DNA from 3 places in the Streptomyces sp. NPDC058371 genome. Region 1 is predicted to be linked to each of the others. Evidence: riboswitches for the same ligand, from Rfam matches in the RefSeq annotation. Region 1 holds a riboswitch; each other region holds the start of a gene.
The links. Region 1 has a riboswitch for cobalamin ahead of ACFWM2_RS16640 (ribonucleoside-diphosphate reductase subunit alpha). Riboswitches for the same ligand answer to the same signal wherever they lie in the genome.

Region 1 (9,135 bases):
ACGCGGCCCGGGTCTGCGTCCGGCACGTACGCCGCCCGGCGCTCTCCTCCCTGAGCGAGGCGCCGTACGTGCAGTCGAAGATCGTGGCCCCGGCCGGGCTGATCCCGACCAGGGCGGAGAAGGCGGAGGAGGCGGAGCGCGATGCGGTCGGCGCTGTACAGGGCGGTTAGCCGCGCGGGACGGGGACTGCGCTGGTACGTAAGGGAACTGACGGACGAGTCCGCGTACGACCGCTATGTCGCCCACGTCCGACAGGACCATACCGACGCGTCCGTGCCGACGCGCCGCGAGTTCGAGCGGATGCGGACGGTCCGCCAGGAGGCCGATCCCCGCCAGGGGTTCCGCTGCTGCTGACGACACGAAGACCGATATGCGGACGGGGGTTCCGCTGGGCTGACACCGTCGCCTAGATTGCCTGCGCGTTACACAGGTGATCAGAGAGTGGACGGAGTCACGAGATGTCCGAAGAGTCAGAAGTGAACAGAGCGGTGGTGACACCCGCGCGGGTGGTCATCGCGCTCTGTCTCGTGGCGCCGTTCGTGGCGATGCTGTGGGTCGGCTCGTATTCCAAGATCGACCCCACCTTCATCGGCATCCCGTTCTTCTACTGGTACCAGATGCTGTGGGTGTTCATCTCCACGGCGCTGACGATGACCGCGTACAAGCTGTGGCAGCGTGACCAGCGCGCCCGCACGTCGCAGGGTGGGGGTGCGTCGAAGTGAACGACGGCGTGAACGGAGTCGCCCTCGGCGTCTTCATCTTCTTCTTCCTGGCCGTCACGGCCCTGGGCTTCGTGGCCGCGCGCTGGCGCAGGGCCGACAACGAGCACACGCTGGACGAATGGGGCCTGGGCGGACGGTCGTTCGGCACCTGGGTCACCTGGTTCCTGCTCGGTGGCGACCTCTACACGGCGTACACCTTCGTCGCCGTACCCGCGGCCGTCTACGCGGCGGGCGCGGCCGGCTTCTTCGCCGTGCCGTACACCATCCTCGTCTACCCGCTGATCTTCACCTTCCTGCCGCGGCTGTGGTCGGTGTCGCACAAGCACGGCTATGTGACGACGTCGGACTTCGTGCGCGGGCGCTTCGGCTCCAGGGGGCTGTCGCTGGCGGTGGCCGTGACGGGCATCCTCGCCACGATGCCGTACATCGCGCTCCAACTGGTCGGCATCCAGGCGGTCCTCGACGTGATGGGCGTCGGCGGCGGCGAGAACACGAACTGGTTCGTGAAGGACCTGCCGCTGCTCATCGCCTTCGGTGTGCTGGCCGCGTACACGTATTCGTCGGGTCTGCGCGCCCCCGCGCTGATCGCGTTCGTGAAGGACACCCTGATCTACATCGTGATCGCGGTGGCCATCATCTACATCCCGATCAAGCTGGGCGGCTTCGACGACATCTTCAAGGCGGCGACCGACAAGTTCACGACGGCGGGTGCGGGCGGAGTGGTGCCCGCCGAGGCCGGCCAGTGGACCTACGCCACGCTGGCGCTCGGCTCGGCCCTCGCGCTGTTCATGTACCCGCACTCGATCACCGCGACGCTGTCCTCGCGCAGCCGCGAGGTGATCCGGCGCAACACCACGATCCTGCCGCTGTACTCCCTCATGCTGGGCCTGCTGGCCCTGCTCGGGTTCATGGCGATCGCGGCCGGGGTGAAGGTGGACAACGGGCAGCTGGCGATCCCGCAGCTCTTCGAGAACATGTTCCCTGACTGGTTCGCGGGAGTGGCCTTCGCGGCCATTGGCATCGGCGCGCTGGTGCCGGCGGCCATCATGTCGATCGCGGCCGCGAATCTCTTCACCCGCAACATCTACAAGGACTTCATCAAGCCGGACGCGACGCCGAAGCAGGAGACCCAGGTCTCCAAGCTGGTCTCGCTGCTGGTGAAGGTGGGCGCGCTGGTCTTCGTCCTCACCATGGACAAGACCGTCGCGATCAACTTCCAGCTCCTGGGCGGCATCTGGATCCTGCAGACCTTCCCGGCCCTGGTCGGCGGCCTGTTCACCCGCTGGTTCCACCGCTGGGCGCTGCTCGCGGGCTGGGCGGTCGGCATGGTGTACGGCACGCTCGCCGCGTACGGCGTCGCCTCGCCGACCCAGAAGCACTTCGGCGGCAGCTCGAAGGAGATCCCCGGCATCGGCGAGATCGGCTACATCGGTCTCACGGCGTTCGTCATGAACATCGTGGTGACCGTCGTCCTCACCTTCGCCCTGCGGGCCTTCAAGGCGCCGGACGGCATCGACGAGACGTCCCCGGAGGACTACACGGTGGACGCGGGCGACGCGGGCGTGCAGGTCGAGCTGCCGCCGGCCACGGCGGGCACGACGCACTGACCGGGTCCCGCACCCGGTTCCGGTCCCGCACCCCCTGACGGGCCGCCGGTCTCGTACCCGAGGACGGCCCGTGGTTCGCGTACCCCTCGACGGGCCGCCGAGAAATTCGGCGGCCCGTCGTCGTGCCCGTCCGGCACACTCCCCGCATGGACATCGTCATCAGGCGGGCGCGGCCCGAGGAGTACGCGACCGTAGGGGAACTCACCGCCCAGGCGTATCTCGGCGACGGCCTCCTCGACTTCGGGGAGAGCGACGAGTACCTCGGGGAGCTGCGGGACGTGGCGAAGCGGGCGGCGGCGGCCGATGCGCTCGTCGCCGTCGAGGGCGCCCGGGTGCTCGGCGGGGTGACTTTCGTGCCGGCCGGCGGGCCCATGGCCGACATCGCGCGGTCCGGCGAGGCGGAGGTGCGGATGCTCGCCGTCGCGCGCGAGGACCGGGGGCGAGGCGCCGGCGCGGCCCTCGTCCACGCGTGCGTCGAGCGGGCCCGCGAGGTCGACGGCTGCGTCCGCGTCGTGCTCTCCACCCAGCGGACCATGCACGCGGCCCACCGCCTCTACGAACGGTTCGGCTTCACACGCTGCCCCGAGCGCGACTGGAACCCGCTCCCGGACATCGACGACATCCTGCTGCTCACCTATGAGTTGACGCTCTGACACGCTCCGAGAACGGCGCGACACAAGATGTGGGGGTGCCACCGCAGCCCGGCACAAGATGTATGCTCGTGCTCGCTGTCGTCGCAGGGGAATCCGGTGCGAATCCGGAACTGTCCCGCAACGGTGTACTTGTGCGCGTATGCGCACTCGGTCAGTCCGAGGACCTGCCGACAGCGCGCCCCGGCCACCCGGCCCGGGCGCCGACGACGTCCGGGTCTCGTGGAATGGGCCGGTGGACGCACGCGTACCGGCAAGGTGTCGCGTGTCCCGCTGCCCTCCGCAAGGCCCCGTGCCGAGCGAGGGAGAGCCCCACGTGACCATCGCGCCAGCCGATCCGGCCACAGCGACACCGTCCGCGACGTCGGTGGAGACGGACGGTCCCGGTGCCGCACTGCTGCGGACCCTGACCCGCCTCACCGCCGACCTCCCCGGCGCCGACCCCGGCCGGGTCGCCGCCGCCGCGCTGCGCGGCCGGTCCGCCCGCGCGGATGAGGCGGAGCTGCGCGAACTGGCCACCGAGGGGGCCGCCGGACTCATCTCCGAGGACCCCGTCTACTCGCGGCTGGCCGCCCGGCTGCTGACGATCAGCATCGCCGCCGAGGCCGCCTCGCAGGGCGTCACGTCGTTCTCCGGGTCCATCACCACGGGCCACCGCGAGGGTCTGATCGCCGACCGCACGGCCGCGTTCGTACGCCTGCACGCGACCCGTCTGGACGCGCTGATCGACCTCGAAGGCGACGACCGCTTCGGCTACTTCGGGCTGCGCACGCTGCACAGCCGCTATCTGCTCCGGCACCCCATCACCCGGCAGGTCATCGAGACGCCCCAGCACTTCATGCTGCGGGTGGCGAGCGGTCTCGCCGAGGACGACTCGACCCGCGCACTCGACGAAGTCGCCGCGCTCTACGGCCTGATGAGCCGCCTCGACTATCTGCCGTCCTCCCCCACGCTCTTCAACTCCGGTACGCGGCACCCGCAGATGTCGTCCTGCTACCTCCTCGACTCCCCGCTGGACGAGCTGGACTCCATCTACGACCGCTACCACCAGGTGGCCCGGCTCTCGAAGCACGCCGGCGGCATCGGCCTGTCGTACTCCCGGATCCGCTCCCGGGGTTCGCTGATCCGCGGCACGAACGGGCACTCCAACGGCATCGTCCCGTTCCTGAAGACCCTCGACGCCTCGGTGGCCGCGGTGAACCAGGGCGGCAGGCGCAAGGGCGCGGCCGCGGTGTACCTGGAGACCTGGCACTCCGACATCGAGGAGTTCCTGGAGCTGCGCGACAACACCGGTGAGGACGCCCGCCGTACGCACAACCTGAACCTCGCGCACTGGATCCCGGACGAGTTCATGCGCCGGGTCGACACGAACGGCGTCTGGTCGCTCTTCTCCCCCGCCGACGTGCCCGAGCTGGTCGACCTGTGGGGCGACGAGTTCGACGCCGCGTACCGCAAGGCGGAGGAAGCCGGGCTCGCCAAGAAGACGATCCCGGCCCGCGACCTGTACGGCCGCATGATGCGCACCCTCGCGCAGACCGGCAACGGCTGGATGACCTTCAAGGACGCCGCCAACCGCACCGCCAACCAGACCGCGGAGCCGGGCCACACCGTCCACTCCTCGAACCTGTGCACCGAGATCCTGGAGGTCACGGACGACGGGGAGACGGCCGTCTGCAACCTCGGGTCGGTCAACCTGGGCGCCTTCGTGGTCGACGGCGACATCGACTGGGAGCGGCTGGACGCCACCGTGCGCACCGCGGTGACCTTCCTCGACCGGGTCGTCGACATCAACTTCTACCCGACCGAGCAGGCGGGCCGTTCCAACGCCAAGTGGCGGCCGGTGGGCCTCGGCGCGATGGGTCTGCAGGACGTCTTCTTCAAGCTGCGGCTGCCCTTCGACTCGCCCGCCGCCCGCGCGCTCTCCACCCGGATCGCCGAACGCGTGATGCTCGCCGCGTACGAGGCCTCCGCCGACCTCGCGGAGCGCAACGGCCCGCTGCCGGCCTGGGAGAAGACCCGTACCGCCCGCGGTGTCCTGCACCCCGACCACTTCGACGTCGAGCTGAACTGGCCGGAGCGCTGGGCGGCCCTGCGGGAACGTATCGCCGCGGTGGGCATGCGCAACTCGCTGCTCCTCGCGATCGCGCCGACCGCGACCATCGCGTCCATCGCGGGCGTCTACGAGTGCATCGAGCCGCAGGTCTCCAACCTGTTCAAGCGCGAGACGCTGTCCGGCGAGTTCCTCCAGGTCAACTCCTACCTGGTGGAGGAGCTGAAGAAGCTCGGCGTGTGGGATGCGCAGACCCGGGAGGCGTTGCGCGAGTCGAGTGGCTCGGTGCAGGGCTTCACCTGGGTGCCCCAGGACGTCCGCGACCTCTACCGCACGGCGTGGGAGATCCCGCAGCGCGGCCTGATCGACATGGCCGCGGCCCGCACCCCGTTCCTCGACCAGGCCCAGTCGCTGAACCTGTTCCTGGAGACGCCGACCATCGGCAAGCTCTCCTCGATGTACGCGTACGCCTGGAAGTCGGGCCTGAAGACGACGTACTACCTGCGCTCGCGCCCGGCGACCCGGATCGCCCGTGCCGCGCAGGCGCAGGCGCAGCCCGAGAAGACCATCCCCGTCCAGCAGGTCGCCGACCCCGACGCCGTCGCCTGCTCCCTTGAGAACCCCGAGTCCTGCGAGGCCTGCCAGTAATGACCGCCGCACCTGAGAAGACCGAGAAGAACCTGCTCGACCCGGGCTTCGAGCTGACCCTGCGTCCCATGCGCTACCCGGACTTCTACGAGCGCTACCGGGACGCGATCAAGAACACCTGGACCGTGGAGGAGGTCGACCTCCACTCGGACGTCGCCGACCTCGCGAAGCTGTCGCAGGGCGAGCAGCACATGATCGGCCGGCTGGTCGCGTTCTTCGCGACGGGCGACTCGATCGTGGCGAACAACCTGGTGCTGACGCTCTACAAGCACATCAACTCGCCCGAGGCGCGGCTGTATCTCTCGCGCCAGCTGTTCGAGGAGGCCGTGCACGTCCAGTTCTATCTGACGCTGCTCGACACCTATCTGCCCGACCCGGAGGACAGGGCGGCGGCCTTCGACGCCGTCGAGAGCATCCCGTCCATCCGCGAGAAGGCCGAGTTCTGCTTCAAGTGGATCAACGAGGTGGAGAAGCTGGACAGCCTCGAGACCAAGGCCGACCGCCGCCGCTTCCTGCTGAACCTGATCTGCTTCGCCGCGTGCATCGAGGGGCTCTTCTTCTACGGCGCCTTCGCGTACGTCTACTGGTTCCGCAGCCGGGGTCTGCTGCACGGCCTCGCGACCGGCACCAACTGGGTGTTCCGTGACGAGACGATGCACATGTCCTTCGCGTTCGAGGTCGTCGACACCGTCCGCAAGGAGGAGCCGGAACTCTTCGACGACCGGCTCCAGGAGGAGGTCACCGACATGCTGCGGGAGGCCGTCGAGGCCGAGCTGCAGTTCGCGCGCGACCTGTGCGGTGACGGCCTCCCGGGGATGAACACCGACTCGATGCGCCAGTACCTGGAGTGCGTCGCCGACCAGCGACTGACGCGCCTCGGCTTCGCGCCGGTGTACGGCTCCGAGAACCCCTTCTCCTTCATGGAGCTTCAGGGGGTTCAGGAGCTGACCAACTTCTTCGAGCGCCGTCCCTCGGCGTACCAGGTGGCGGTGGAGGGCTCGGTCGGGTTCGACGAGGAGTTCTGAGGCTCCTGCGCGGCCCTCAACTGCCGGTCGATCCGCGCTTCGCGGCGCAGTCCGAGCAGGGCGGGGAGAGCCAGGACCACGAAGATCCCGAGGACGGTCAGCAGGGCGACTGTGGTGTTCATGAGTGTCTCCATGAACACCACTGTCGCGCCGATCGGCCGCCGAGGTCAGTGGCAGGACTGCCGTAGGCCCTCGAATTCCTGCCACATCCGAGGCACACTGGCAGCATGCTGAAAAACGTGGCCGCGGTGCTCCTCGACGGAGTGCACCCCTTCGAACTCGGCGTCGTCTGCGAGGTGTTCGGCCTCGACCGCAGCGACGAGGGCCTGCCCGTGTACGACTTCGCGGTGGCCTCGGCCGAGGGGCCGACCCTCGGCACCCATGTCGCCGGGTTCACCGTCTCCACTCCGTACGGCCTCGACCGGCTCGAAGAGGCCGACCTGATCGTGGTGCCGGCCGCACGCGACAATGCCGGGCACGGCTATCCGCCCGAACTGCTCGACGCCCTGCGCCGGGCCGTGCGGCGCGACGCCCGGGTGCTCAGCGTCTGCTCGGGCGTCTTCGTGCTCGGCGCGGCCGGACTCCTCGACGGGCGGCGGTGCTCGGCGCACTGGCAGCATGCCGACGAGCTCGCCCGCCGGCATCCGCGGGCGATCGTCGAACGGGACGTCCTGTACGTCGACGAGGACCCCGTCATCACCTCGGCGGGCACCGCCGCCGGAATCGACGCCTGCCTCCACATCGTCCGCAAGGAGCAGGGTCCCGAGGTCGCCAACGCCGTCGCGCGCCGCATGGTCGTACCGCCGCACCGCGACGGCGGACAGGCCCAGTACATCGAGCGGCCGCTGCCCCGCTCGCAGTGCGACACGGTCGGCGAGGTGCTCGTCTGGATGGAGCGCCACCTCGACGAGGAGGTGACCGTGGAACAGCTCGCCGCCCGCGCCCACATGTCCCCGCGCACCTTCGCGCGCCGCTTCCAGCAGGAGACCGGCACCACGCCCTACCGCTGGATCCTGCGGCAACGGGTGCTGCTGGCCCAGGAGTTGCTGGAGGCGTCGGACGAGACGATGGACGCGATCGCGGGCCGCACCGGGTTCGGCAACGCGGCCGCGCTGCGCCATCAGTTCGTCCGGAGCCTGGGGACAACCCCGCAGGCGTACCGGCGCACGTTCAGGGGCCCGCAGGCTGCCTGAACGTGCGCCGGTAAGCGCGCGGGGTCAGCGCGGCACGGCCCTCAGCAGCAGCCGCCTCGGCCGGAGCGTGATGCCGACCCTGGTGTTGCGGTCGGTCTCCGGCAGGTTCTCCAGACGCCACTTGGGCACCACGGTCGCCAGGATGATGGCGAGCTCGGCCATCGAGAAGTGGTCGGCCGGGCACTTGCGGTTGCCCACGCTGAACGGGCTCATCGCGTACTTCGGCACGTCCTTGGAGCGTTCGGGGAGCCAGCGGTCCGGATCGAACTCCAGATGCCGCTCGTAGGACCGCGGATCACGCTGGATCGCCAGCGGACTGTAGATGATGTCCGCACCGGCCGGAATGCGGTAGCCACCGAGTTCGGTTTCGGCCAGCGCCTGCCGCGTCAATATCCATACGGCCGGGCGGATACGCAGCGCCTCCGTGATGACATTGTTCGTGTGGCGCAGGTTCCGGAGGTCTCCGAATGTGATCGGTCGGTCCCCGATGACGGATTTGACCTCTTCGCTCAGCCGGGTCGCGTGTTCCGGGTGCTCCGCGAGCAACTGCAAGATCCACATCAACTGGGACCCCACCGTTTCGCTGCCCGGTGTGAGTATCGCTATGACCTGATCGTGAACCTCCTGGTCGTTGACCGTTTCACCATTTTCGTCCTTCGCCTCGAGCAGCGCCGTCAGCAAATCGTCCGGCTTCTCCTTCGACGCCCGGCGCTCCGTGATGACCTCGTCGGCCAGGCGGTGCAATTCGGCCAATGCGCGGTCGAATTCACGATGGGCCGGAAGGGGGAGCCGATAGAACGGGCCGAACGAGAGGATCATGCGCCGGTACATACCGCCGAAGACGGTCGCGAGTGCCGTGCTCAGCCGTTCGGCCAGCTCGTCGATGGGCCCGATCTGCAGGAAACAGCGGGCCGTGACGCGGACGCCGATGCGGAACGCCTCCGTCGTGACGTCGACCGTGTCGCCGGGCTTCCAGCGCTCCGCGAAGGCACGCGCCTCCTCCACCATCACCGCCATGTACTTGGGGATGGCGTCGGCCCGGAACTCGGGCTGGATGGTCTGCCGCTGCCGTCGGTGCAGTTGGCCGTTGCTGGTCGCGACGCCCTTGCCGAGCAGGACGTCCAGGGTGTCCCAGAGTGGCCCGCCGATCTGGTATCCGGGGCTCGTCAGCAGAGTGCCGACGAGGGCCGGCGAGGTCACGGCATAGACCGTTTTCGGACCGAGCTTCAGCCGGACCAGG
Region 2 (9,135 bases), on a different contig from region 1:
GGCAAGTCATCACCTGGGCCTGAGTCGGTGCGCCTCCGACGTGGCCCCTCTCCGGGAAGGACTCATCGAGCCGTTCGAGACACCACAGGCAGCCTGCCGAGCGACGGAGGGTCGCACGCTACGGCCGGTCACCTGGGACGGGAGCAGCCGACCCGAGGCGGGGCCCGCCGCCCGCGACGGTCAGTCCCTGCCGTGAGTCGCGAGTCGGCCCACCACAGCCTGTCGGGCGTGCTCGATGTGGCGCACGAGAAGTGCGGCGGCCTCGTCCTTTCGACGCGCCAACGCCAGATCCATCAGCGGCCGGTGCTCGGCCGCGACATCCCCGCTTCCGACGGGCAGCGGGGCGCCCATTCGGTACATCTCCGCCTTGTCCCGGAGCGAAGTCGCCACGGAGCGGAGATGGGCGTTCGGGCATCCGGCGAGCAGGGCCTCGTGGAACGCGGCATGCACCCGAATCCAATCCGGATTCAGAGTGCCGTCCGGGGCTGGAACGGGCGTCCTGGTCAGCAGGTGGTGCGCCGCCACCACTTCGGCCTCCCACTCGGCGGAGCCGGACTCCACGGACTCCCTGAGCACCAGGGGCTCGATCTTGATTCTGGCGTCCGTCAGATCGTGCAGATCGGCGAGGGAGAGGTCCGGGACACGGAAGCCGCGCTGGGCCGAGCTCTGCAGAAGCCCTTCCGCGGTAAGCCTGTTCAACGCCTCGCGCACGACCGAGATGCTGACCCCGAACCGCTTCTGCAGGTCGGACACCTTCATCCACTGCCCTGGGCGGAACCGCGCCGTCAGGAGATCGGCTCGCACAGCCTTGAAAACTTCGTCCGCGCGCGTCCCTGAGGAGGCCACCTTTGTCACCCCCGAAGTGTAGCCACGGGGCAGCGGGGCGGTCCGCGCCGCACATCGCGACAGGACCGCCGGCTTCGTACGGCCGCGCCGCCGACCAACGGGCCCCGCGAGGGCGACGACGCCCCGCTGCACATCCCCGTCGAATCCGCTGTGACGAGGATTGCCAGTTGGCATCGGGCGGCGCGTTCGTGACCTGCGCTGATGCCAACCAGCTTCAGCTGCCGGAAGCACAGAACCAGAGACATGGTTGGCACTTCGGTACAGCGCAGGTCACGGTACCTGTGGCGCGACCACGCCTCCGACATCGTTGTCGAAAGCGCGGCCTGACCGGGGCGCGGCCCTACGGGATACGGCACGCCCCGAGGGGGCACCGGACGTCGGGGAGCATGGTCGGCCTACGGCGTGTAGCGGGCGTCACTGCCGTACAGCTCCCTGGTGAACGCGGAGACGTCGGCGCTGCGATCGGCGCCGTCGAGGTTGTACGTCAGATAGACGCCGTACCCCTCGCTGACCGTGCGGCGGGCGAGGGTGGCGACCGTGCTCTGCGAGGTCCCGCCGATCTCGACGGCCGCCGGCGACAGCTTCGACTTGGGCAGTGCGATGCCGGGGACCTGCCAGCTGCCGTAGTACGGGTTCCAGGCGTAGTCGAACTTGGACGAGACGTCGACGCCGCCGTAGGACAGGCGCGACGCGGACGGGCCGATGTTGTAGAGGCTGATGATCTTGTCCGGCATGTTGGCACGCAGTGCCGACACCAGGTACACGAACGAACTGGCGTTGGGCTGACCGGTGCCGTTGTTTCCGTACTCGGCGTACTCGTCGTCGAAGTCGACGCCGTCGAGGCCGTACTTGGCCACGGTGTCCGACAGTTGTTTCGCGAACGTCGAAGCCGCCTGCTGGGACGGGAAGTTGGCGAAGCCCGCGCCCTGGTGGTTGCCGAGCACCGAGAGGACGACCTTGATGCCCTTCTGCTGCAACGGCCGTATCTGGCTGGCGGCGTTGTCGAGGACGCGTTGCACGTTCTCGTTGAAGTACAGGGTCCCCGCCTTCGTGCCCGTGTCGTAGTTGATGTTCGCCGCGAAGATCACGGCGACGTCGAAGACGTTGCCGCCGCCGTTGGCGAGGGTGTACTTGCCGACGTTCAGCATGCTGTTGTTGTTCACCTCGACGTACGCCACCGAGGTCGGTCCCTGTTTCGCGGCAGCGGGGGCCGCTGCCGCGCCGGTCGTGGCGGTCGCGCCGAAGGCGAGGGCCGCAACAGCCGAGAGCGCGACCGCGGCCGTCCGTACTCTGCTCCGCACCGGAGTGAACATCGTTGATCGGTCTCCCATCGCATGAAGCGGCGCCCGACCTGTTCGCAAGCGCCGAGTGAGCCCCCCGATCTTTCCGCTCCCGTGACCGAATCCCCAGAACCATGCGAGAACTCTTCACGACTCCCACGCACATCGCGCCGTAACTCTGCGCCCTGGCAAAGGAGTTGCTGGACCGCTACACCGCCGCGCTGCCTCAGGCCTGCGACCAACAGGACCCATTGGAGATCGACATCGACGCGATCACCGCCGGCGCGGACGAACCAGCCATGCACGCCGCGGATCCGCAGCACCGCCTCGTCCCATCCGCCTACCGGCGCACGCGCGGCATCCCCAGGCCGATCCACGAGATGATCTCGCGCTGGATCTCGTTGTTGCCACCGCCGAAGGTGAAGATCACCGCCGAGCGGTAGCCGCGTTCCAGCTCTCCGTGGAGGACGGCACCGGCCGAGCCCTCCTTCAGGGCACCGGCCGCGGCGACGATCTCCATCAGCCAGGCGTACGCGTCCCGGCGCGCCTCGGAGCCGTACACCTTGACGGCCGAGGCGTCCTGCGGGGTGAGGGTGCCCTCCTGGACGGCGTTCACCATCTGCCAGTTCAGGAGCTTCATCGCGTCGAGCCTGGTGTGGGTCTGCGCCAGGCGCCGGCGTACCCAGGGGAGGTCGACGACGCGGCGGCCGTCGGCGAGCTTGGTCTCCATCGACCAGCGCTGCACGTCGTGCAGGGCGCGGATCGCCATGGTGCCGTGCGCGGCGAGGGTGACGCGCTCGTGGTTGAGCTGGTTGGTGATCAGCCGCCAGCCCTTGTTCTCCTCGCCGACCCGGCGCGAGACGGGGACGCGGATGTTCTCGTAGTAGCTCGCCGTGGTGTCGTGCGAGGCGAGGGTGTTGATGAGCGTGCACGAGTAGCCAGGGTCGGCGGTCGGGACCAGGAGCATGGTGATGCCCTTGTGGGGCGGGGCGTCGGGGTCGGTGCGGACCGCGAGCCAGACCCAGTCCGCGGTGTCGCCGTTCGTCGTCCAGATCTTCTGCCCGTTGACGACGTACGCGTCGCCCTCCCGTACGGCCTTGGTCTTCAGCGCGGCGAGATCGGTCCCCGCGTCGGGCTCGCTGTAGCCGATGGCGAAGTCGATCTCACCGGAGAGGATCTTCGGCAGGAAGTACGCCTTCTGCTCGTCCGTGCCGAACCGCATGATCGTCGGACCGACCGTGTTCAGGGCCATCAGCGGCAGCGGTACGACGGCCTGGGCCGCCTCGTCGAAGAAGATGAACTGTTCCATGGGGCTCAGTCCGCGGCCGCCGTACTCCTTGGGCCAGCCGACGCCCAGCCAGCCGTCCGCGCCGAGCCTGCGGATGGTGTCGCGGTAGAAGCGCTTCTGCGCCGCCGGGTCGGAGTAGCGGGCGTAGGCGTTGTCCGGCACCAACTCGGCGAAGTAGCCGCGCAGTTCGGTGCGCAGCTGGTGCTGCTCGGGCGTGTATTCGAGATGCACGGCGCCTCCTGGCCCCCAGTGGACCGGTCGGTCCCACCCGGACTTGACGGCGCACACAGTAGAACTCGTTCCAGAAATTGGGAATGCCGATGACGCGCCCGGACCGCCGGAGGTACCTCCGGGGGCCGTCCCCGCGCATGTCCTGATCGGCGCCCGGGACGTAGCATGCGAGAAGTTCCCCGGGGACACTCCTCCCATCAGCGGTTTCCCGGGAGTGCACGAGCGGCGCGACGACGATCATGGACGACACGCCTCATGAAGACCGACAAGCACGACGCCGGGGGCGGACAGGCATCCCCTCCCCACAGACCTGCGCTGAGCCGCTCGTACATAGCGGCGGCGGCGCTGGCGCTGATCGACGCCAACGGCCTGCGCGCCTTCTCCATGCGCAAGCTCGGCGCGGGGCTCGGCGTCGACCCGATGGCCGCGTACCGCTACTTCAAGGACCAGGAGGCGCTGTTCGACGGTGTCGCCGAGCTGCTCTTCGACGAGCTCGACGTCGACTCGCTGCCCTGGGAGAGCACCTGGCGTGCGGTGGCCGAGCGGTACTGCCGGCAGTTGCGGGACACGCTGGTCGGCCATCCGCACGCCGTCGCGGTGTTCGCGACCCATCCGGTCCGCTCGCGCGCGGCGGTCGACGCGAGCGCACGGCTGACCGAGCAGCTCCGGGCGGCCGGCTTCGGGCCCGCTCACGCGGGTCACGTCGTTCGCTGCCTGCGCGAGTTCACCGTCGGGCACGCGCTGAGCCTGGCGGTGCTGCGCCCCGGTGCCGAGGCCGGCGACGACCCCGCCGAACAGTTCGAGACCGGGCTGACCGCGATGCTGGACGGATTCGAGCGGCTGACCTGAGGCGCCGAAAGCGGGCCGGCGCCGGTTCCTCTGGAGCCCGGCCCCGATCCCGCTCGCCGCTCAGGGCGCCACGGAAGCCGCCGGCACGGCGGCATTCTCCTGCTGCTGGGGTTCCGAGGTGGCCGGCGCCGGAGTCAGCAGCCGCTGGGCCAGCACACCGAAGACGAGCCCGAAGGCGGTCCACAGGGTCAGCTGGATGGCCAGCGCCGCGAGCCGGAACTGCCACAGCAGGGTGGCCGAGAAGTCCTTCGGCACCTCGTTGACCGCCGGCAGGAAGGCGTACGCGAGACCGGTGGCGAGGACGAAGAACGCGCCCGCCACCAGCGTGGCGTTCCAGTTCCCGAGGCGGGGCGCCAGGCGTCTGCCGAGGATCACCGTGGCGACGGCGAGCAGCACGCTGAGCACCATCATCAGGAAGTACAGCGTCGTGCGCTTGCCGATGGTGTCGGGGTCACCGACGGACGGCGGGTTGGCCGGGTACTTGAGGAACGGCACGACGTAGACCGCGAGCAGGCCCGCCGTCGACAGGAGCAGCGCGCTCGCACGCGGCCCGAACCGCCCGATCCGGCCGAGCGCGAAGCAGTACGCGAGGGCCGCGATGCCGCCGAACGCGACCCCGTAGACGAGCACGCCGGTGGCAAGACCGCCGGTGGACTGCATGGTGCGGGTGACCGCCTCCATGCCGTGCTCGTGCGTGTGCGCCTCCTCGTAGGCGATCGCCGTGTCGACGCGCGGCTCACCCAGGAAGTAGGCGACGACCAGGGCGAGCAGACCGGCGGCGAGACCCGCCAGCATGCCGCGCACCAGAAGATTTCTGACCATTGCGGAGTTCATGGACTCGTACGCTTCCTCGCGCCGTCAGTGGCAGGGGAAGCCGAGCAGGTGGCGGGCGTCGTGGACCCACTCGTGCACGTTCTCGCCGGACACGACCGAGGTGGCGCCCTGCTCGGCGCCGACGAAGTAGAGCAGGACCAGCATCAGGATGCCGAAGAAGACCGCCCAGGGGACGATCGCGCCGATCGGCAGCTTGGCGGGTACGGCGGTGGGGGTGACAGTCGGCTGAGCGACGGACTGCGCCATGTGGCAGGACCTCCTGGGGAACTCGCGTCCCGTCTTGGTGGTGCACAGGACGACGGCCGCGGGTCTGACTTGCTCGACCTTCGCCGCCCTTGGCAAGGGGCGGCTCTTGTGGGCTTACAGTGGCGCGACCGTGCCGGACTTCCACCGGACTTCCGCCGAACCGTCGTCAATATCGTCGAGACCGTACCGCGAAGCGGGAGCCCGGCCAAGGGCGCACGGAGCGCACGCTTTGCGCCCCCGTCACCCGGACGCGCCGCCAACTCCCTTGTCGCGTACGGCTTTCGAGCAGGAGAGGGACGCGTCGTGAACGCGAGAACTGGCCGATGACAAGTCGAGTGATCTTGATCTCAGCGGCGTCCAGCGAGGCCCTGCGCCAGGCCCGCTTCGACGACGGCTGCCCGGTCGACGCCGCCGGGCTCAGGCGTGCGCGGGCGGCGGCGGGCGCCGTTCCGGGCGCGGAGCGGCGGTGGGTCTCCCCCGGCGTGCGCTGCCGTGACACCGCCGATGCGCTCGGCCTCGCCGCCGCGGTGGAGGTGCCCGAACTGACCGGCCTCGACGTGGGCCGCTGGCGCGGCGCGACCCTGGACGAGGTGAGCGCGAAGGAGCCGGACTCGGTGGCCCGCTGGCTGACGGACCCGGAGTCCGCACCGCACGACGGGGAATCGGTCCGGGATTTCTGCGACCGGATCGCGCGCTGGCTGGACACGGCCGCGCCGCTCACGGGCCGGAGCGTCGCCGTGGTGGAGCCGGAGGTCGTCCGGGCCACGGTGGTACGGGCCCTCGGCGCCCCCGAGTCGGCGTTCTGGCGGGTCGACGTGCCGCCACTGACAGCCACGGAGCTCAGCGGACGCTCGGGCCGCTGGAACGTACGGACGGGACGGCCGTTGGAGGGTTCGGACGCCGACTGAGTGCAGGACGCGGCCCAATGCCCCGCATACGGCCTGCGGTTGAGCCCCCCGCTGCACGAGGGCCTGCCGAACCCGACGCCGCACGCGGACCTGCCGAACCCCGCCCCGCGCCGAAGGCGATCCGGCTGAGTACGGCGGAGGGCCCGTCACCGTACGCGGGCCGCCTTCGCACGTGCCCGCACGGACCCACCTGCGCGGGCCGACCGACCTCAGCGCAGTGTGGCCATGAAGTCCGCGCAGGCCTGAGCGCACTCGCGGCAGGCCTTGGCGCTGTCCTCCGCGCCCGCGTACTCCTCGAAGATCTCGGCGCACTCCAGGCACACCGTCCGGCACCACTCCAACTGGATGCGGATCGTGGCCTCGTTCTGGCTCGTCTGCTCGGACAGCATGCGGCACGTCGCGTCGCACACCTCCGCGCACAGGATGCCCTGGCGTCGTACGCGTTCCTGGTCTTCGGGGCCGTCCGGGTCGGCGAGGCTCGCGCGCAAGGCGCACGCTCGTGCACAGTCGGTACACGCCTGGGCACAGGTGAAACGATCCTCAAGGAACCGGAAGAGCTCCTCCTGGGATGCTGTTGTGGTCACGCGGAGCGGGTTGCCGCGGTCGAGCGTGTCAAACCCTGCGCCCCTGATCGGGCGGTTCAGGCGATGACGAGAGACACTCGCGTGCCGGTGGCGGACAGGACTCCGACGAGCCCCGCGGCCCTCCCTCGCCCGAGCGCAGTAAGGCCGCAGTACGGCGTCCGAATCCCGCCGGTTCCTGCGGCGGGCATGCCCCACAGTGGACGTAGGGAGACACCGGCCCGGGCCTCCTGAACTGCGCGCTCCCGAAGGGACAGGACTCATGACGCTCCATACGACGATCGACAGCCCGCTGGGTGAACTGCTGCTCGTGGGCGAGGAGTCGGTGACCGCGAAGGGCGGCACGGCGCTCGTCTCGCTGTCGATGCCGGGACAGCGGCACACCGCCGTCGTGCGGCACGGCTGGATCGAGGACGCGGACGCGTTCACCGAGATCGCCGCCCAGCTGCGCGGGTACTTCGACGGCACGCTCATCCGTTTCGACATCGAGTACGCGGGCGGCGGCAGCGACTTCCGCCAGCGGGTGTGGGAAGCCCTGGACAGCATCCCGTACGGGACGACCCTCAGCTACGGGGACATCGCCGCCCGGATCGGCGCCCCGAGGGCCGCGGTCCGTGCCGTCGGCACGGCCATCGGCGCCAACCCGCTGCTGATCGTGCGCCCCTGCCACCGGGTGATCGGCGCCGACGGCGCGCTCACCGGCTACGCGGGCGGCCTGGACGCCAAGCGCCGGCTCCTCGAACTGGAGCTGAAGTCCACAGAGGCCCTCACGTCGTGAACCACTCCACGCGTACGGCACGGGCGGGCACGGCCCACTCCCCGCGCACGGCGCAGACGGCCGAGGGACGCGTGGCCGCCGTGGACTGGGCCGCGGTCACCGCGGAGCTCGACGAGCACGGCCATGCGCTCACCGGCCGGGTCCTCACCGCGGACCAGTGCCACGCACTGGCCGCCCTGTACGACGAGGACGACCGCTTCCGCACGACCGTCGACATGGGCCGCCATCGCTTCGGCTCCGGTCAGTACCGCTACTTCACCCACGAACTCCCCGAGCTGGTACGGGAGTTGCGCGAGGCGTTCTATCCGCGGCTGCTGCCCATCGCCCGTGACTGGGCGGCCAGGCTCGGGCAGCCCGCGCCCTGGCCCGGGAACCTGGCGGAGTGGGTGGCGATGTGTCACACCGCCGGACAGACCAAGTCAGCGCAGATCCTGCTGCGTTACGGCCCCGGGGACTGGAACGCCCTGCACCGCGATGTGTTCGGCGAGATGTTGTTCCCGCTCCAGGTCGTGATCGGCCTCGACGCACCCGGAGTGGACTTCACCGGCGGCGAGTTCCTCATGACGGAACAGCGCCCACGTGCCCAGTCGCGGGGGTCGTCCACGACTCTTCCGCAGGGGCACGCGCTGGTCTTCACGACGCGCGACCGGCCCGTCGCTTCCCGGCGCGGCTGGTCGGTGGCCCCGATGCGCCACGGCGTGAGCACCGTGCGCTCCGGTCGACGCCGCACCCTGGGCCTGGTCTTCCACGAGGCCGCCTGAGCCGGCCCGGGCCGGCGGCCGAGGGGCCGCTGAAGGGCGTGTGCGAAGGTCCGGTTGCGCGCGACGCGCGTCTGCGAACGGCGTGTTTCCGTTCTGCGAACAGGTGGCCGTGCGCAGCGACACGCGCCTGCCTGCGGGTGACCATGGCGGCATGCACCCGGGCGCCCGTAGGCCGCCCCCGCCCCGCCGCAAGGATGCGTCATGACCCTGCCGCCCGCCACACTCCACTGGGTGTCCGAGAACTGGGACGCCCCGGCTCCGGCCGGGCTGCGCGCGCTGATGTCCGCCGAACTCGCCCCGCGCTACGCCCCCGTCGAGCACCGTCGCGTCCGCGCACCCCAGCCGACGGCGGACGAGATCGTCGTCACCTGGGTCTGCTACGCCGAGGACATTCCGGTGGCCACCGCATCCCTGCGCAGACTCCCGGACCGACACGAGGTGAAGCGGGTCTTCGTGCACGCCGAGCACCGCGGCCGTGGTCTCGCCAGAGCGGCGCTGCGGGCGGTGGAGTCGACGGCACGCGGGCTCGGCAT
Region 3 (9,135 bases), on a different contig from region 1:
AGACCGGAACGGACCGAACCGGAACGCACCGGACCGGACCGGACCGGACCGGACCACTGAGCCTCACGCCTGTTGCCGCCCGCGGCACATGCGCGTGTACCGCAGGCCCCAGGAAGGGATGAGCGTCAGCGGACCCACGCGCGCCTTGCGCCCGCCCGCACCATGCGCCCCCGGCACCGACCGCGGCACCCGTGCGCAGGCCCCGCGCTACACGGCCGCGTCCAGGTTGCTCGGATGGACGGCGGCCGCCACCCGCACGGCCGGCCGGAACGCCGCCGCGCGTCGCTCCCGGTCCCCGACCTCGTCGCCGTACCGGAAGTCGACGACACCGGTGACTCTCCGCGCGGCGGCGGCATGACAGGCATCCGCGACCCGGCCGTAGCCACCTCGGCCGGCACCTCGGAAAGCGCGGACAGCACTTCGTGGGATTCGTGTTCCCGGAACAGCCCGGTGGGATGGTCACCACGGCGGACGAGGGCGAGACGGGCTGAGTTCGGCCACACAGCCTGCAGACCGGCGCTGCCCGAAGCGACCGGCCGGTCGGGCAGGACCTTGCGATGCCGGGCAGGAGCTTGCCATGCCGGGCGGGCCGGTCGGTGCCGCGCGACGACCTCCTCGCCCCGCCAGAGGGCAGGCCGAGACACACCTCCGGCAGCCGACCGCCCGCTCGAACTCACCTTAGGCGTGCCTTCCGTCAGCGATCACGCCCGCCCTGGTGGCTGCCGTGGCGCGCGGTCTCGGGGCCAGCGCCGCGCGCAGCGCCGGGGTGAGGATGCGGCGGATCTCGGACGGGGTGAGGGCGGCGGGGGTGGGGAGGGGGTTGAGGTAGCGGGTGTAGATGAGGCCGCCGAGAACCGTCACCACGGCCGTGGCGCGGGCGGTCGCGTCCCGGCCGCCGAGAAATTCAACAAGCCGGTCCAGCAGCTCGCGTTCCAGGTACTCGCGGATCACTTCGGCGGCCTCGTCGCCGCCGGCGGTGAGCCGGCGGAAGTCGGCGTCCTCCCACAGGTTCGTCACCGCGTCGATCAGGCGGTCGGGGAGGGTGGCCGGATCGCCGCCGAGGACGTCCTCCACCGTCAGTGCATTGGCGCACTGGAACTGCATCACATCCGCGAACAGGCCCTTCTTCGAGCCGAAGTGGTAGGCGATCAGTGCCGGGTCGACCCCGGCGGCCCCGGCCACCGCGCGCAAGGTGGTGCGCCGGTAGCCGCGCTCCAGGAACAGCGCACGGGCCACCGAGACGATCGACTCGCGGGTCGGCGGGTTGCCGCGGGGGCGGCCCCGGGTGCGGACGGGGGCAGGAGCGGCGTTATTCATCAGCGTTGAGCCTGGGTTCGATGATCGGCACAGTCAAGGGCGTTCCGGAAACCACACCAAAGGGATGCCCCGACATCATGCGTATCGCAGTCTTCGGCGCCAACGGACCGACCGGCCGCCACCTCACCGACCAGGCCCTCGCAGCCGGCCACGAGGTCGTCGCCGTGACCCGCCGCCCCGGCTCCCTCTCCGCGCGGCCCGGCCTCGCCGTGGCCGTCGCCGACGCCACCGATCCGGCCGCGGTCGACGCCGCGATCGGCGGGACGGACGCCGTCCTCTCCGCGCTGGGCGCGCGCTTCAGCAAGGAGGCCGTCACCACGTACTCGGCGAGCGCCACGGTCATCACCGAGGCCATGGCCAACCACGGCATCAAGCGACTGCTCGCCGTCAGCTCCAGCATCGCCGACCCGAACTGGCGCCCCACCGGCGCCCACTTCTTCAACTGGGTCCTCGACCCGCTGGTGAACCGACGCCTGGGCCGCACCCTCCATGAGGACATGCGCCGTATGGAGGCCGTGATCCGTCACACGGACCTCGACTGGACCCTCGTACGGCCCTCGGGCCTCTTCGAGCACTCCGTCGTCACGGACTACCACACCGCCGAAACCAGCGCCGACGGCGTCTTCACCGCCCGTGCCGACCTCGCCGCGAGCATGCTGCACGAACTGGAAGAGCAGCGGTACGTCCGCACGGCCATGGGCGTCATCACCACGGCCGAGAAGCCGAACATCGCCAAACTGATCTGGAACGAGGGCGTGATGAAGAAGTGAGACGGGCGACCGTCGAACTCCCTTCCACCACGCGGGCGTTCCTCACCCGGCCCCACCCGGCCACCCTCACCACCCTCCGCCCCGACGGCACTCCGCACGTCACCCCCGTCCGCTTCACCTACGACACGGCCACCGGCCTGGCCCGGGTGACCACCCGGGCGGGGACCCGCAAGGCCCGGAACGTGGCGACGGGCGGCCCGACAGCCCGTGTCGCGCTCTGTCAGGCGGACGGCTTCCGCTGGGTCACCCTCGAAGGCCGGGCCACGGTGACCGATGATCCCGCACGCCTGGCCGAGGCGGTCCGCCGCTACTCCGTCCGCTACCGCGCGGCCCCGCCTGCCCCACGGGACCTGGTCGTCGTCGAGATCACCGTCGACCGCGTCCTGAGCCTCAACCTCTGAATCCCCGTACCGAAAGCGAAGTGAGACCACCGTGCCGACCGTCTCCGTCCTCGACTCCACCATCCACTACCGCGAGTCCGGCGATCCCGATGGGGTGCCGTTCGTCTTCCTCCATGGCAACCCCACCTCCTCCCATCTGTGGCGGAACGTTCTGCCGGGGGTGGTCGCGCCCGGCCGCCGCCTGCTGGCCCCCGATCTCATCGGCATGGGCGACTCCGGCAAGCCCGACCTCGCCTACTCCTTCGACGACCACGCCCGCTACCTCGACGCCTGGTTCGACGCCCTCGGGCTTGTCGACGCCGTCCTCGTCGGCCACGACTGGGGCGGCGCGCTGGCCTTCGACCGCTCCGCCCGCCTCCCGGGCCGCGTCCGCGGCCTCGCCTTCACCGAGACGATCATCAAGCCGCTGGTCGGCGACGAATTCCCGGCAGCCGGAAGGGAGTTGTTCACCCTGCTCCGCACTCCCGGGGTGGGCGAGGAGATGATCCTTGAGAAGTCGCTGTTCATAGAGGGGCTCCCGGGCACACTCGCCACTGCGCTCGACCCTGCCGACCTGGAGGTGTACCGCCGCCCCTTCCCGACTCCACGGAGCCGCCGTCCGGTGCTGGCGTGGACGCGCATGATGCCGCTGGACGGCGAGCCCGCCGACGTCGTGGCCCGCGTCGAACGCTACGACGCCTGGCTGGCCGCCAGCCCCGAAGTCCCCAAACTGCTCGCCGCGTTCGAGCCCGGCCCGGGAGCGATGACCGACCGAGGGGCCGCGGCCTGGTGCGAGGAGCACATTGCGGGTTTGGAGGTCTCCCGCCATGGTCTGGCCGGCCACCACTCGCCGGAGGACCGACCCGAGGAGCTGGCCGCAGCGATCAACGCCTGGGCCGACCGCCACGGGCTGGCGCACCAGTAGGTCCCTCGATCACGGCTGTGCCGATCACCCCCGGGGGCCGACAACCGGCCGCCGACACTCGCGCACGCCGTTCGCCGGCAGCCCGCGGTCTCCGCTCAGACCGCCTCGGCATCGACGCGCTGCCCGCGGAACGCCTCCACCACGGAGTCGGTGACCGCGACCGCCGCGCAGGTGGCGGCCAGCCACTGCAAGGCCATCGCGTGATCGGCGGCCGTCCTGTCGACCACGGCGTCGCCGACGACGAAGGGCTCCAGGTCCTGCATCCAGGCGTCCGCCGCGGTGAGCAGCACCTCCGTCCGCGCGCCCACGCCGACGACCACGAGTTGGTCCCGCCCCAGCTCCTTCAGACGCGCCCGCAGCCGGGTGCCGACGAACGTGCTGTACCGCTTGGCGGTGAGCACGCTGTCACCGGCCTGCGGCTCAACGACGTCCGCGACGGCACGGGCCTCGGTCTCGGCGGGCGGCTCCAGAACGACGTGACCCGCTCCGCCGGCCCGCTGCCCCGGAGCCCCCACCGCGTACACGACGGGCACACCCGCGCACCGGGCGGATCGCGTCAACCGGCCTGCGTTGGAGAGGAGTTCACCGATGGGCGCATTCTCACGCAGGGAGCGCAGGAGGTATTTCTGCACGTGCTGCACCAGGATCGCCGACCGACGCGGGTCGATGCTCCACGAGGGACCGTCGGCGGGCAGCGACGCCGCGGTGGGCATGGGGTACGGGGCGATACGGGACTGCGTCATGGACTTCGGCCTTTCTCGGCTCAGGTCAGCAGGTGACCCGTGTGGGAGAGGCGGCGTGCCGCGGCCAGGAGGGCGTGGATCTGGGGACCGACGTGATCGATGTGGTCCACGGGCGTCTTGAACGGCAGCCGGGCGTCGCGGTGGGTGTGCCGGTATTCGAGACGCAGGGTCAGGCCGTAGCGGTCGATGCCCACCGGAAGCACACGCTGCACGCCGATGTCCGGGACCGGACGGGCGAGACGCAGAAGCAGCGGTACGAGTTCGCCGTGTTCGTCGATGAGATGGCTCAGCATGCCGGCCTCGACCGTGGCCAGCGGGTCGAGTTCGGTCGCCTCCAGTTCGTGGAGGGTCACGTACGCGCGCCCCTCGGCGTCCTCCAGCACCCCCTGCCCGAACTCCACGCACGTGCTCTCCTCGGCCTCGGGGTCGTACGGCGCCGCCAGCAGGCCGGTCAGGGTGACCCGGGCGCGCAGCCGGTCGCGTACGGGCGTGGGGGCAATGTCGGTGAGTTCCAAGCGGACGGGGATCCGCTCGCCCGACGGCGCGCCGGCGCCTTCGAACGGAGCGTGCAGGTGGAAGTGCCCCATGGTCCCGGTGTCTTCGAGACGGCGGACTTCAGTGTGCCGGCCATCGCTCACCACTGTCAGCGAATGAGCGGCGGCAAGGATCGAGCGGACGCGCTCAACTGCTGTCGGCGCGCTGGGACGTGTGGGGTTACGTCGCATCCGGGCCCTCCATGACAGACGGACACTTAGGTTTGCCTAACCTAACTTACTCCTCCTCTCGATGACCAGCCCGGACGCGGGTGCGCCGATCACATCCAGGCCCGCGACCTTCGCGAACCGGGCAGCCACATCACGAGGAGAGACCGGCGCGCGGCGCGCGAACGCCCCGACGGTCAGTCGCGGCCGAGCAGCACCATGGCCATCCGCTGGAGGGAACGGGTGAAGCGCCGCGGGTCGCCGGGCGGTGTCATGTGGCGGATCAGGTCGCCCTCGAAAACGGCGAGTACGGCGTGAGCCAGGAAGTCGGCGTCGAGATCGGGGCGACCGTCGGCGAACAGGCCGCTGAGGTGGCGGTGCCAGAACTGGTAACTGGGATCGGCGTACTTGCCTTCGGCGCAGGCCTGCCCGTGCGCGGACAGCAGGGCGGCGTTGCCTTCGGCGATCGCGCCGAGCCCGTCGAGGAAGGCGAGCAGTCGCTCCGGAGCGGGCGCCCCGGCACCCAGGGGCGGCGGTCCGTTCCGGACCGCGTCACGCAGTTGCCGGGACCTCTACCGGATACGGCACGAACGCGCCGCTGTTGGGGGCGATCCGCAGCGGGCGGCCGAGGGGTGGCACCGCGCGCCGGGGCGGTCGAGGCGTTCGCAGAGGCGGCACCCCTTGCCGATCGGGGTGACGGTGAGGGCGCGCGTGCGGCGCTTCCCGCCCGGTGGCGGCTGCGCCTTCCGTGGTCCAGCTCACCATCCGGATCCTGGACTCCGTGAGGCGCCGGATTGCCCCACCCTCTAGGCTGGCTGGTGCAGCTGGTTCGCCCCGTCCGCCAGGCGGGACGCGTCGCAAGAGGGAACCTGGTGGGAATCCGGGACTGCCCCGCAGCGGTGAGTGGGAACGACCGCCGTCATACGCACTGGACTCCGACGAACAGGGTCTGGGAAGCGACGGCCAGTAGGTGTCCTGTACGACGAGACGCGCCCACGAGTCCGAAGACCTGCCAACTGCCCACGTACGAACGATGCGTACGCGGACATCCCGGTGACCTCGTGGGCGGGTCGGCGTACATCTCAGACGGACGACCGCGCCTTGCCGCGCGGGGTTGTCTCCGTCGGGTTCGTCACCCCTTCGCGCTCGCGTCCTGTCGCCGGGATCTCAGGGATCCATCTCGCGAAGGAGATCTCCGTGACCACCAGGACCGCAGCCGCGGCAGCACAGGCCACCGTGTACGGCTACCCCCGCCAGGGCCCGAACCGGGAACTGAAGAAGGCGATCGAGGGCTACTGGAAGGGCCGCGTCAGCGCCGACACCCTCCGCGCGACCGCCGCCGAACTGCGCAGCACGAACTGGCAGCAGCTGGACGAGGCCGGCATCCACGAGGTGCCCACCGGCGACTTCTCGTACTACGACCACGTCCTCGACACCACCGTCATGGTGGGAGCCGTCCCCGCGCGCCACCGCGCCGCCGTCGAGGCGGACGCCCTGGACGGCTACTTCGCCATGGCCCGCGGCACCCAGGACGTGGCGCCGCTGGAGATGACGAAGTGGTTCGACACGAACTACCACTACCTCGTGCCCGAGTTGGGTCCGGACACGGTGTTCACGACCGACTCGACCAAGCAGGTCGCGGAGCTGAGCGAGGCCCTCGCCCTTGGCCTGACCGCCCGGCCCGTCCTGGTCGGCCCGGTCACCTATCTCCTGCTCGCCAAGCCCGCCCCGGGCGTGCCCGCGGACTTCGACCCGCTCGCCCTTCTCGACCGACTGCTGCCGGTGTACGCCGAGGTCCTCGCCGACCTGAGCGCCGCGGGCGCGCGGTGGGTACAGCTGGACGAGCCCGCCCTCGTCCAGGACCGCACCCCGGGCGAGCTGAACGCCGCCGCGCGTGCCTACCGCGACCTCGGTGCCCTCACCGACCGGCCGAAGCTGCTGGTCGCCTCGTACTTCGACCGGCTCGGTGACGCGCTCCCGGTGCTGGCCAAGGCTCCGGTCGACGGTCTCGCCCTCGACTTCACCGAGGCCGCCGCCGGCAACCTGGACGCCCTGGCCGCGGTGGGCGGCCTCCCCGGCAAGCGCCTCGTCGCGGGAGTGGTCAACGGCCGCAACATCTGGGTGAACGACCTGGAGAGGTCGCTGGCCACCCTCGCCACCCTGCTCGGACTGGCGGAACGGGTCGACGTGGCGGCCTCCTGCTCCCTCCTCCACGTGCCGCTCGACTCCGCCCTGGAGCGGGACATCGACCCGCAGGTGCTGAGCTGGCTCGCCTTCGCCCGCCAGAAGACGGCCGAGATCGTCACCCTCGCCAAGGGCCTCGCTGAGGGCACCGAGCCGATCACCACCGAACTCGCCGCCAACCGCGCGGCCTTGGCCTCCCGCGCGAGCTCGCCGATCACCCGCGACCCTGCCGTGCGGGCCCGCGCGGCCGCCGTCACGGAGGCCGAGGGGCGCCGCTCCCAGCCGTACGCCGAGCGGACCGCGGCCCAGCGCGCTCACCTCGGCCTGCCCCTGCTGCCGACCACCACCATCGGCTCCTTCCCCCAGACCGGCGAACTGCGTACCGCCCGCGCCGATCTCCGCGCACACCGGATCGACACGGCGGGCTACGAGGAGCGGATCAAGGCGGAGATCCAGGAAGTGATCTCCTTCCAGGAGAAGACCGGCCTGGACGTCCTCGTGCACGGCGAGGCCGAACGCAACGACATGGTCCAGTACTTCGCCGAACAGCTCACCGGCTACCTCGCCACCCAGCAGGGGTGGGTGCAGTCCTACGGCACCCGTTACGTCCGTCCGCCGGTCCTGGTCGGGGACATCTCCCGCCCCGAGCCGATGACGGTGCGCTGGACGACGTACGCCCAGTCCCTCACCTCACGCCCCGTCAAGGGCATGCTCACCGGTCCCGTCACCATGCTCGCCTGGTCCTTCGTCCGCGACGACCAGCCCCTCGGCGACACCGCCCGCCAGGTCGCCCTCGCGCTGCGCGACGAGGTGAACGACCTTGAGGCGGCCGGGAGTTCCGTGATCCAGGTCGACGAGCCCGCGCTGCGCGAGACGCTCCCGCTGCGAGCGGCCGACCACCCGGCTTACCTTGCGTGGGCCACGGAGGCCTTCCGGCTCAGCACGAGCGGCGTGCGCCCGGACACGCAGATCCACACCCACATGTGCTACGCCGAGTTCGGTGACATCGTGCAGGCCATCGACGACCTCGACGCCGACGTCATCAGCCTGGAGGCCGCCCGCTCCCACATGCAGGTCGCCCGCGAACTGGCCGCCCACAGCTACCCGCGCGAGGCCGGACCCGGCGTGTACGACATCCACTCCCCGCGCGTCCCGAGCTCCGAGGAGGCGGCCGAACTGCTCCGCAAGGGCCTTGCGGCCATCCCCGCCGAGCGGCTGTGGGTCAACCCCGACTGCGGCCTGAAGACCCGCGGCTGGCCCGAGACCCGCGCGTCACTGGAGAACCTGGTCACCGCGGCCCGCACCGTCCGCGAGGAACTCTCCGCGTCCTGACACGGCGACCGTTGGACCGGGAAGGGCGCGTTCGGCTCGGAGGTCGTCCGGATCGCCGTGCCGCACGTGCCCTTGGGCTTCAGGAGGCGTCGCGCACTGTCGCGTGCCCCTGGGCGGTGAACCCGCGCACGGCGAGAGGGCCCGCGGATGGTTCCGTGGGCCCTCTCGCCGTGCCGGTCGTGTCACTGCGGGGCGGCCACCGCCGTGCCCGCGGTCACCGTGGCCGGCTTCGGGTGCAGCAGCCGTTCGGCCAGATCGCCGAAGACGAGGCCGAAGCCTCCCCACAGGGTGATCTGCATGGCGAGGGCGGACAGCCGGAACCGCCACAGCAAGGTGGCCGGGAAGTCGCTCGGCACCTCGTTGACGGCGGGCAGGAACTCGTACGCGAGGCCGATCACGACGGCGAAGCCGAGGACGGCGACGACGGTGGCGTACCAGGTGCCCAGCTTCGGCGCGAGCCGCTTGCCCGCGATCACCGCGGCGATCGCGAGGAGCACGCTCAACAGCATCATCAGGAGGTAGAGCGTGGTCCGCTTGCCGATGGTGTCGGGGTCGCCGACCGCGGGCGGATTGGCCGGGTACTTCAGGAACGGCACGACGTACACGGCGAGCAGCGCTGTTCCCGACAGGAGCAGTGCCGTGGCCCGTGGACCGAAGCGGCCCACGCGGCCGAGCGCGAAGCAGAAGGCGAGGGCTGCGATGCCGCCGAACGCCACCCCGTAGATCAGGACACCGGTGGCGAGGCCGGCGGTGGACTGCAGGCTGCGCGAGACGAGTTCGACC

Region 2: it holds a riboswitch for cobalamin, as region 1 does, so the genes downstream of both, ACFWM2_RS08930 (CbtB-domain containing protein) here and ACFWM2_RS16640 (ribonucleoside-diphosphate reductase subunit alpha) in region 1, are expected to answer to the same signal.
Region 3: it holds a riboswitch for cobalamin, as region 1 does, so the genes downstream of both, metE (5-methyltetrahydropteroyltriglutamate--homocysteine S-methyltransferase) here and ACFWM2_RS16640 (ribonucleoside-diphosphate reductase subunit alpha) in region 1, are expected to answer to the same signal.

The regions. Positions count from the first base shown of each region.
Region 1 covers NZ_JBHXJC010000004.1:418,910-428,044, reverse strand. The annotation lists gene ACFWM2_RS16665 (carbon starvation CstA family protein) at 1-170, shown strand, start outside; gene ACFWM2_RS16660 (YbdD/YjiX family protein) at 142-354, shown strand; gene ACFWM2_RS16655 (DUF3311 domain-containing protein) at 459-722, shown strand; gene mctP (monocarboxylate uptake permease MctP) at 719-2,329, shown strand; gene ACFWM2_RS16645 (GNAT family N-acetyltransferase) at 2,476-2,982, shown strand; cobalamin riboswitch at 3,028-3,169, shown strand; gene ACFWM2_RS16640 (ribonucleoside-diphosphate reductase subunit alpha) at 3,296-5,677, shown strand; gene ACFWM2_RS16635 (ribonucleotide-diphosphate reductase subunit beta) at 5,677-6,702, shown strand; gene ACFWM2_RS16630 (hypothetical protein) at 6,615-6,824, opposite strand; gene ACFWM2_RS16625 (helix-turn-helix domain-containing protein) at 6,930-7,895, shown strand; gene ACFWM2_RS16620 (cytochrome P450) at 7,920-9,135, opposite strand, start outside.
Region 2 covers NZ_JBHXJC010000002.1:306,329-315,463, forward strand. The annotation lists gene ACFWM2_RS08900 (malonic semialdehyde reductase) at 1-23, shown strand, start outside; gene ACFWM2_RS08905 (GntR family transcriptional regulator) at 181-855, opposite strand; gene ACFWM2_RS08910 (endo-beta-N-acetylglucosaminidase H) at 1,242-2,159, opposite strand; gene ACFWM2_RS08915 (acyl-CoA dehydrogenase family protein) at 2,467-3,645, opposite strand; gene ACFWM2_RS08920 (TetR/AcrR family transcriptional regulator) at 3,901-4,494, shown strand; gene ACFWM2_RS08925 (CbtA family protein) at 4,555-5,328, opposite strand; gene ACFWM2_RS08930 (CbtB-domain containing protein) at 5,353-5,574, opposite strand; cobalamin riboswitch at 5,612-5,774, opposite strand; gene ACFWM2_RS08935 (histidine phosphatase family protein) at 5,898-6,482, shown strand; gene ACFWM2_RS08940 (four-helix bundle copper-binding protein) at 6,692-7,066, opposite strand; gene ACFWM2_RS08945 (methylated-DNA--[protein]-cysteine S-methyltransferase) at 7,326-7,841, shown strand; gene ACFWM2_RS08950 (2OG-Fe(II) oxygenase) at 7,913-8,602, shown strand; gene ACFWM2_RS08955 (GNAT family N-acetyltransferase) at 8,804-9,135, shown strand, end outside.
Region 3 covers NZ_JBHXJC010000001.1:1,366,952-1,376,086, reverse strand. The annotation lists gene ACFWM2_RS05995 (TetR family transcriptional regulator) at 679-1,317, opposite strand; gene ACFWM2_RS05990 (NAD(P)-dependent oxidoreductase) at 1,395-2,087, shown strand; gene ACFWM2_RS05985 (pyridoxamine 5'-phosphate oxidase family protein) at 2,084-2,488, shown strand; partial or broken gene ACFWM2_RS05980 (haloalkane dehalogenase) at 2,514-3,392, shown strand; gene ACFWM2_RS05975 (isochorismatase family protein) at 3,488-4,135, opposite strand; gene ACFWM2_RS05970 (DUF2470 domain-containing protein) at 4,156-4,860, opposite strand; cobalamin riboswitch at 5,645-5,868, shown strand; gene metE (5-methyltetrahydropteroyltriglutamate--homocysteine S-methyltransferase) at 6,034-8,352, shown strand; gene ACFWM2_RS05960 (CbtA family protein) at 8,535-9,135, opposite strand, start outside.